Regions from separate parts of the Stenotrophomonas sp. PS02300 genome, predicted to be linked through region 3. Evidence: predicted binding sites of a transcription regulator. Region 3 holds the regulator's gene; each other region holds the start of a gene.
The links. Region 3 encodes FliA, which starts transcription of late flagellar genes. Its sites were predicted from a motif close to TAAAGTTTNNCNNNCNNNGGCCGATAA; they were not measured.
Positions count from the first base shown of each region.

Region 1 (2,200 bases), on a different contig from region 3:
GGCGAAGCGCAACGTGTTGGCGATCGGCCGCTGCACCGCCTGCAGGGTCAGCAGCAGCGTGGCGATGAGCAACGCGGCCACCAGCAGCAGCGTGACCGCGAACACCACCGTCATCGCCCTTGCCTGTGCCTGCAGGTGCCCACGCGCGGCCTCCAGCGCCGTTGCCTGCGCACGCTGCACCTGCTCAAGCGACGGCGCGATCTGTGCAGCGGTATCGGCCAGCGACTGCGCTTCCACATCCAGCCCCACCCGCGCGGCGGTGTAGCCAAGCAGTGCACCCTGGTAGCTGTCCATCGCGGCGCGAAGCGTGTCCTGTGCGGCCGCCGGCACGCCCGGCGCCGCCAGCGCCAGTTCGAACGGCAGCTTGGCTTCGCTGGCACGGTCGGCATGGGTCGAGTCGCCGGTGAGCAGCAGCAGCGCTTCCTGCCGGCGGATGGCCTGCCACTGGGCCTCCAGTGCGGGCCGTTGCAGGGCGGCCAGCTCAGCCTCCATCGCAGTGGCGGCGGCCTCCAGCTGCGCGCGCAACCCGACCTCGCCCCGTCCCATTTCATCCACACGTGCGTTCAGCGCGTTGATGCCCTCGGCAAACTCGCCGATGCGGGTAGCCAAGGCTTTCAGTGAAGCCGCATTGCCGTTGGCGGCAGCGGCAAGCTGCAATGCCTCCAGCGATACCTGCAGGCGTTGGCGTGCATTCCGGAGTGCCTCGCGGTCGGCATCGTCGAAGCTCGCCGCGTAACGGGTCTGCAGGCGACGGGCGTCGGCCACCTGGGTACCCAGCAGCGCCATCAGGCTGGTCGCCTGCTGATGGGTGGCGAAGGTGTCGGCGGCGCGTTCGCTGTTGTACCTTGTCCAAGCGTAGACGGCGGCCACCAGCAACAGGCCCGCTGCACAGGCCACCAGGCTGGTTTTCAGCTTGCGTGCCACGCTGAGCCGGCGCAGCGATGCCAGCCAACGCAACAGCGTGCGCCAGGCGGGAAGGGAACTAACACGGCGGGGAACGGCCGACATCACGTACTCCAGGCGGAATGACGCATCGATATCGGCCGAATCTGCATGGACTTTAGCCTTGGCTGCACGCCCTGTCCCATGCATTGCGCGGTGGACACGTTGTAGCGCGCGCAGGCGACCGTACGATGACGGCCGCCCACGCCATTGCTCAGTGCTGCACCGGCAAGGCCAGCACCGCCTGGGTGGACATCACGCTGCCGAAGGCGTCGGCGATTTCAGTCAATGCCGCGCGGTGCAGCAGCTCGGCCGGCAGCGGGCCTTGCCCAGGCAGCGCCTGGATGCTGCGGGTGGCGACCGCATCGGACGCCACGATCACCTCGTACCCCCGCGGCACCGCATCCCGCGCAGCACCGGCCACGCAGGCGTGCGTCATCAGTCCGCTGATGAGCAGGGTGCGGATGCCCTGGGCCTTCAGCTGATCATCCAGGTTGGTACTGGCGAAAACGCTGACCGTTCGCTTGATTACCAAGTGGTGGCGCGGGCCGGGCTGCATGCCGGCGATCAGGGCGGCACCGTCGGTGCCTTCGGCGAAGACAGGTGCGGCCGCCGGGTTCAGGTGCTGCACGTGATACACCGCAATCCCATTGGCGTCTGCCATCCGCACCAGCGCCTGCGCGTTGGCCAGCGCGGAAGCGCCATCGGGAATGGGGAGGCGCCCACTGTAGTACTCGTTCTGGAAATCGATCACCAGCAGCGCGGTGCTGGCCGCGTCCAGCATCTGCGGTGGCAGCGCGCCACTTAGCGCGCGCAGGGTGGGCGCCTCGGCGGCAGGCGTCGCGGTGGCCGGGGACGCCAGGCTCATGCCGGCGAGCAGAGGAAGGATCAACGCGTTCATGCAGGGACTCCGTTGGGGAATGAGCCGGCATTGTTGGGGGCGCCGGGCGCGGCCGACAGTGGCCCAGATGCCATTCCCTGCTAGGATCGGGCCATGTTGCCAGCCCACCCGCACCACGTCGTCGTGGTCGCCTACCAGCAGATCAGCCCCTTCCACCTGGCCGTGCCGTGCACGGTGTTCGGCGAGGACTTGGCCCGGCTCGGCGCACCCCGTTACCGCCTGACCGTGTGCGCCGCCGAACCCGGCCCGCTGCAGACCCCGGCCGGCTTCACCCTTGGCGTCGCGCATGGGCTGGAGGCTCTGGCCGAGGCGGACACCATCGTGGTGCCGGCCTGGCGTGACCCGGCTGAACCGGCA
Region 1 covers NZ_JASCOP010000033.1:27,963-30,162, reverse strand. The annotation lists gene QMX79_RS08660 (methyl-accepting chemotaxis protein) at 1-1,008, opposite strand, end outside; gene QMX79_RS08655 (isochorismatase family protein) at 1,157-1,843, opposite strand; gene QMX79_RS08650 (helix-turn-helix domain-containing protein) at 1,937-2,200, shown strand, end outside.
Region 1: a site for FliA is predicted at 1,037-1,063, ahead of QMX79_RS08660 (methyl-accepting chemotaxis protein). Genes of this name have one in related genera too.

Region 2 (2,200 bases), on a different contig from region 3:
CATCAATGTCAAGGCCACCGGCACCACCGCCGCCGACATGCAGGGCGCCGCCGCCAAGGCCGTGGCCGCCGCGCTGAATGAAAAGATGGACCAGTCCGGCGTCTACGCCGAAGTCGACAAGACCGACCCCACCAAGGTCAACCTGACCGCGATCAAGGACAGCACCGACGCCACCGGCGCCTTCAAGGCCTTCGTGGTCACCGCAGGCACCTGGACCGACACCGCCGCCACCCCGGCCACCAAGACCGCCCCGACCTTCACCACCTCCCCCGCCGCGCCGACCACCAAGAGCTTCGCCGCCGGCCTGGACATCTCCAAGGTGGTGGGCGCCCAGCAGGCCATCGACGTGGTCGACAAGGCCCTGAAGGCGGTCAACTCCTCGCGTGCCGACATGGGTGCCATCCAGAACCGCTTCACCTCCACCATCGCCAACCTCGGCACCACCTCTGAAAACCTGTCGGCCTCGCGCAGCCGTATCCGCGACACCGACTACGCCAAGGAAACCGCCGAACTGACCCGCACGCAGATCCTGCAGCAGGCCGGTACCGCGATGCTGGCCCAGGCCAACCAGTCGCCCTCGAGCGTGATGAGCCTGCTGCAGGGCTGATCCCTGCGCGTGGTACGCACTACGAAAAACCCCGCTTCGGCGGGGTTTTTTGTTCCGGATTTTTCCACGATTTTCCGCATCAATTGATTAAAGCTTGTTGACAAAGTGTCGCTAATGATTTCAGCCATGGCATGACCTAACGCGTGGCCTCCCCGCAAGGGGAAACACCTCTACCACCGGCGACATCATCGCCACCAGGAGCAAGAAAATGGCACAAGTCATCAATACCAACGTGATGTCGCTGAACGCCCAGCGCAACCTGTCCACCAGCGGTTCCAGCCTGGCCACCACGATCCAGCGCCTGTCCTCGGGCCTGCGCATCAACAGCGCCAAGGACGACGCGGCCGGCCTGGCCATCTCCGAGCGTTTCAGCACCCAGATCCGTGGCCTGGACGTGGCCGTGCGCAACGCCAACGACGGCATTTCGCTGGCCCAGACCGCCGAAGGTGCGATGGTTGAAATCGGCAACAACCTGCAGCGTATCCGTGAACTGTCGGTGCAGTCGGCCAACGCCACCAACTCCGACAGCGACCGTGAAGCGCTGAACGCCGAAGTGAAGCAGCTGACCTCGGAAATCGACCGCGTTTCGCGCCAGACCAACTTCAACGGCACCAAGCTGCTGGACGGCTCGTTCTCCGGCGCCCTGTTCCAGGTCGGCGCTGACTCGGGCCAGACCATCGGCATCAACAGCATCGTCGACTCCAGCACCAGCAAGCTCGGCAGCGGGTTCTTCGCCGGCGACTACGTCGGCACCAGCCTGGCTGGCGCCGATGCCGCCACCGCCGACACCAAGTTCAGCGGCCTGCAGATCTCCTACACCCCCAAGGGTGGCACCGCGCAGACCGTCACCATCGCCGACTTCAACGTGAAGGCCGGCCAGTCGATCACCGCTGCCACCGCCGCCGCGATCAACGAAAAGATGGACACCACCGGCGTCTACGCCTCGGTCAAGAGCGGCGTGATCACCCTGGGCGGCATCAAGGACGGCCAGGCCTTCGACGTCGCCTACGGCGGCACCGTCACCGCTGGCGCCACCGCAGTCACCGCCGCCAACGTTGGCCTGACCGAAACCAGCACCGCAGCCAACAGCGGCACCGTGTCGACCACCAAGACCTCGGTCGGCGACCTGAACATCAGCTCCGTTGCCGGTGCCCAGCGCTCGCTGGCGATCGTCGACAACGCCCTGAAGGCCGTGAACTCCTCGCGCGCCGACATGGGTGCGATCCAGAACCGCTTCACCTCCACCATCGCCAACCTGAACACCACCTCGGAAAACCTGTCGGCCTCGCGCAGCCGTATCCGCGACACCGACTACGCCAAGGAAACCGCCGAACTGACCCGCACGCAGATCCTGCAGCAGGCCGGCACCGCGATGCTGGCCCAGGCCAACCAGTCGCCCTCGAGCGTCATGAGCCTGCTGCAGGGCTGATGCCTGCAGAGGGTGCGTAACAGGAAACCCCGCTCCGGCGGGGTTTTTTCATGGTCTTGGCATGGCGCTTGCACCTGCTTTGGCATCAGCGCGCCCGCCGGATGGCGGTGGCGCTCAAGCCTCCCCGTTCCGGGCCGATACCACCTGCAGGAAGCGCAGGCGGT
Region 2 covers NZ_JASCOP010000017.1:38,493-40,692, forward strand. The annotation lists gene QMX79_RS05640 (flagellin) at 1-607, shown strand, start outside; gene QMX79_RS05645 (flagellin) at 816-2,036, shown strand.
Region 2: a site for FliA is predicted at 696-722, ahead of QMX79_RS05645 (flagellin). Genes of this name have one in related genera too.

Region 3 (2,200 bases):
AAGGCCCCGGCGGCGTGCTGGTGGTGCCGGCCGCGTCCGGCCGCCGCCACATGGCCGAACTGCAGCCGGCCGAACACGTGGGCCTGGTCAACGTGTTCTCCGAACTGGAACGCGACCTCGACTTCATGGTGGTCGACACCGCTGCCGGCATCACCGACGGCGTGCTCACCTTCTGCCAGGCCGCCCAGGACACCGTGGTGGTGGTCTGCGACGAGCCGGCCTCGATCACCGACGCCTATGCCCTGATCAAGGTGCTCTCGCGCGAACGTGGCGTGGACCGCATCCAGGTGGTGGCCAACATGGTGCGCGACCCCAACGAAGGCCGCGTGCTGTATGAAAAGCTCAGCCGGGTCTGCGACAAGTTCCTGGCCGATGTCTCGCTGAACTACCTGGGCTGCGTGCCGCAGGACGACTGGCTGCGCCTGTCGGTGCAGCGCCAGCAGCCGGTGGTGAAGGCCTACCCGTCCAGCCCGTCGGCGCAGGCGATCGCCGAGATCGCCCGCCGCACCGCGCGCTGGCAGGCCCCGACCGAGCCGCGCGGCGGCGTTGAATTCTTCCTGGAACGCATCCTCAAGCAACGCGGGGTGACCGCATGAAAGGCGCCGCACAATACAAAGAGGTGCAGCGCGCCGCAGCCAACGAGTGCATTGCCCAGCACTCGGACCTGGTCCGGCGCATCGCCCACCACCTGGCCGCACGCCTGCCGGCCAGCGTAGAAGTCGACGACCTGATCCAGGCCGGCATGATGGGCCTGATCGAGGCCTCGCGCAGCTACGACGCCGACCAGGGCGCCTCGTTCGAAACCTATGCCTCGATCCGCATCCGCGGCTCGATGATCGACGAGATCCGCCGGGGCGACTGGGTGCCGCGTTCGGTGCACCGCCGTGCCCGTGACGCCGCCTCTACCATCCGCCGCCTGGAGCAGAGCACCGGCCGCGCCGCCAGCGCCACCGAAGTGGCCGCCGCGATGGACATGCCGCTGCCCGATTACCTGCGCCTGATGGAAGACGCCGCGCGTGGCCAGGTGCTGAGCCTGGAATCGCGGATCGAAGACCAGGGCGAGCTGGATACCGTCGCCCAGGGCGGCCCGACCCCGCAGCAGGTGCTGGAGCGCGGCGAGTTCGGCCGCGAACTGGGCAACGCGATCGGCCTGCTGCCCGAACGCGAACAGCTGGTGCTGTCGCTGTACTACGAGCAGGAACTGAACCTGAAAGAGATCGGCGCGGTGCTCGGCGTCAGCGAGTCGCGCGTCTGCCAGATCCATGGCCAGGCAGTGCTGCGCCTGCGTGGCCGACTGAAGATCTTCGAGGCGGCCGACGCCGGCCTCGAGAACACTTGATACCGAGGAAAGTGCTTTGAACAAGAACATGCGTATCCTGATCGTCGACGACTTCTCGACCATGCGTCGTATCGTCAAGAACCTGCTGGGCGATCTGGGCTTCACCAATACGGCCGAAGCCGAGGACGGGCATGCCGCGCTGGCCCTGCTGCAGAGCCAGCCGTTCGATTTCGTGGTCACCGACTGGAACATGCCGGTCATGACCGGTATCGACCTGCTCAAGGCGATCCGCGCCGACGCCAAGCTCAAGACCCTGCCGGTCCTGATGGTCACCGCAGAAGCCAAGCGCGAGCAGATCATCGAAGCCGCCCAGTCCGGCGTGAACGGCTACATCATCAAGCCGTTCACGGCTGCGACCCTGGAAGAGAAGCTCGGCAAGATCTTCGAGCGCCTGGCGGCGAGTGCCTGATGGAAACCCTTCGCGACAAATCGGCGCTGGTGCAGCGCCTGCAGGATGCCCTGGCCGCGCTGGAAAGCGGTGACGAAGCCGGTTGGCGCCGGGAAATCGACGCCCTGGCCGCGCTGCGCACCCAGCCGATGATGGCCGGGCTGAACCGGCTCGCCCGCGAGCTGGGCCAGGCGCTGGGCGAACTGCCCACCGTGCCCAGCGAAGCCGGCGAGCTGGACGATGCCTGCGCGCGCCTGGACCACGTGGTGGCGATGACCGAACAGGCCACCCACCGCACCCTGGACCTGGCCGAGGAATGCCGCGCGCTCACCGAGCAGCTGCGCGCCAACGGGCTGAGCCCGGACCAGGACCAGCAGCTGGACCGCATCCGCCACAACCTCACCGAGATCGCGCTCACCCAGAGCTACCAGGATCTCACCGGGCAGATCATCCGCCGCGTGGTGGGCATCGTG
Region 3 covers NZ_JASCOP010000075.1:3,750-5,949, reverse strand. The annotation lists gene QMX79_RS13660 (MinD/ParA family protein) at 1-596, shown strand, start outside; gene QMX79_RS13655 (RNA polymerase sigma factor FliA) at 593-1,339, shown strand; gene cheY (chemotaxis response regulator CheY) at 1,356-1,748, shown strand; gene QMX79_RS13645 (protein phosphatase CheZ) at 1,748-2,200, shown strand, end outside.

Region 4 (2,200 bases), on a different contig from region 3:
GATGATGATGGCCAAGCAGAGCAAGATGAACCACCTGGAGCAGCAGCTGGCTACTGGCAAGAAACTGGTCAGCGCCAAGGACGACCCGGTCGCCGCCGGCACCGCGGTCGGCCTGGACCGCGCCGTGGCCGAACTGGACCGCTTCGCCCGCAATGGCGACGTGGTGGAAAACCGCCTGGGCCTGCAGGAAAACGCGCTGGCCCAGGCCGGCGAGATGATGGCCCACATCACCGAACTGACCATCCAGGCCAACAACCCGGCGCTGTCGGCGGCCGACCTGAAGTCGATCGCCTCGGAACTGAAGAGCGTGCGCGACGGCCTGCTGTCGCTGGCCAATTCCACCGACGGCACCGGCCGCTACCTGTTCGGCGGCACCGACGACGCCGATGCGCCGTTCAAGCTCAGCAACGGCGTGGTCACCTACAACGGCGACCAGACCCAGCGCCAGGTGGAAGTGGCGCCGGACACCTTCGTCAAGGATGCCCTGCCCGGCAGCGAGATCTTCCTGCGCATCCGCACCGGTGATGGCACCCTGGACGGCAGCGCCGCCGGCACCAACACCGGCACCGGCGTGCTCACCACCTTCGGCCGCGACCCGGCCTCGGGCAGCTGGGATGGCGCCAGCTACACCCTGCGCTTCACCGGGCCGGACGCCTATGAAGTGGTCGATGCGACCAACACCGTGGTCAAGACCGGCGCTTTCAAGGCCGGCGAAGACATCACGTTCGAAGGCGTTTCCATGCGGATCGAAGGTGAACCCAAGGCGGGCGACAGCTTCGGGATCGGCGCTGCCGATGCCCGCGACATCTTCTCCACCCTGGACGGCATGATCAACGCCCTGGACAACGCCGCCGACGACCCGACCGCCGTGGCCCGCCAGCAGAACATCCTGCAGGCCGGCATCCGTGACGTGGCCCGTGCCTCGGAGAAGTTCATCGACGCCCGCGCCGCCGGCGGTGCCCAGCTCAAGGCCATCGACGATGCCGGCGCTCTGCGCGAGGCCAACGGCGTGACCCTGAAGACCACCCTGTCGGCCATGCGCGACCTGGATTACGCCGAAGCCATCGGCCAGTACCAGCTGGAACAGATTTCCCTGCAGGCCGCGCAGACGATTTTCACCCAGATGCAGCAGATGTCGCTGTTCAACGCGATCCGCTGACATAGCGCGCACGCCGGGCGCCAGACGCCCCGCGCTGCAGGCTTTCGCGCGTGTTCCGGCCCCTGCCGGACGCGCGCGACCACCGACCATCACCCCTCCCGGGTGATGTTTTCCGCGTATTTTTTCTCAAGGCTTCGCGCCAACCGCCGTTATCTCTCCTGCAACAGCTGCATCCGCCACGGGTGCGGACTCTGCGTCAACTCCGGGTGCACGCCGCGGCCGGAACTTGCCCACAGGAAAGAGATAAATGGCACAAGTAATCAATACCAACGTGATGTCGCTGAACGCACAGCGCAATCTGTCGACCAGCGGTTCCAGCCTGGCCACCACGATCCAGCGCCTGTCCTCGGGCCTGCGCATCAACAGCGCCAAGGACGACGCGGCCGGCCTCGCCATCTCCGAGCGATTCAGCACCCAGATCCGCGGCCTGGACGTGGCCGTGCGCAATGCCAACGACGGCATTTCGCTGGCCCAGACCGCCGAAGGCGCGATGGTCGAAATCGGCAACAACCTGCAGCGCATCCGTGAACTGTCGGTGCAGTCGGCCAACGCCACCAACTCCGACAGCGACCGCGAAGCGCTGAACGCCGAAGTGAAGCAGCTGACCTCGGAAATCGACCGCGTTTCCCGCCAGACCAACTTCAACGGCACCAAGCTGCTGGACGGCTCGTTCTCGGGCGCGCTGTTCCAGATCGGCGCCGATTCGGGCCAGACCATTGGCATCAACAGCATCGTTGACGCGAGCACCGATACGCTGGGCAGCGGCAAGTACGCCGCGGAGCAGAAGAGCACGGGCGCCATCTACGGCGATGCCGCAGCGGCAGACGGCAAGGTCACCGGCTTGAAGGTGAACAACGTGGATATCGGCGACGTGTCCTTCAAGGCGGGCGAATCGGCCATCGACGTTGCCAAGAAGACGGTCAACGCGCTGAACGACAAGATGGACCAGACCGGCGTCTACGCCTCGCTGGACAAGGCTGGCGTGATGACGCTGACCTCGCTGAAGTCGGGCCAGGCCTTCGAGTTCACCGCCGGTACTAC
Region 4 covers NZ_JASCOP010000017.1:33,654-35,853, forward strand. The annotation lists gene flgL (flagellar hook-associated protein FlgL) at 1-1,159, shown strand, start outside; gene QMX79_RS05630 (flagellin) at 1,407-2,200, shown strand, end outside.
Region 4: a site for FliA is predicted at 1,286-1,312, ahead of QMX79_RS05630 (flagellin). Genes of this name have one in related genera too.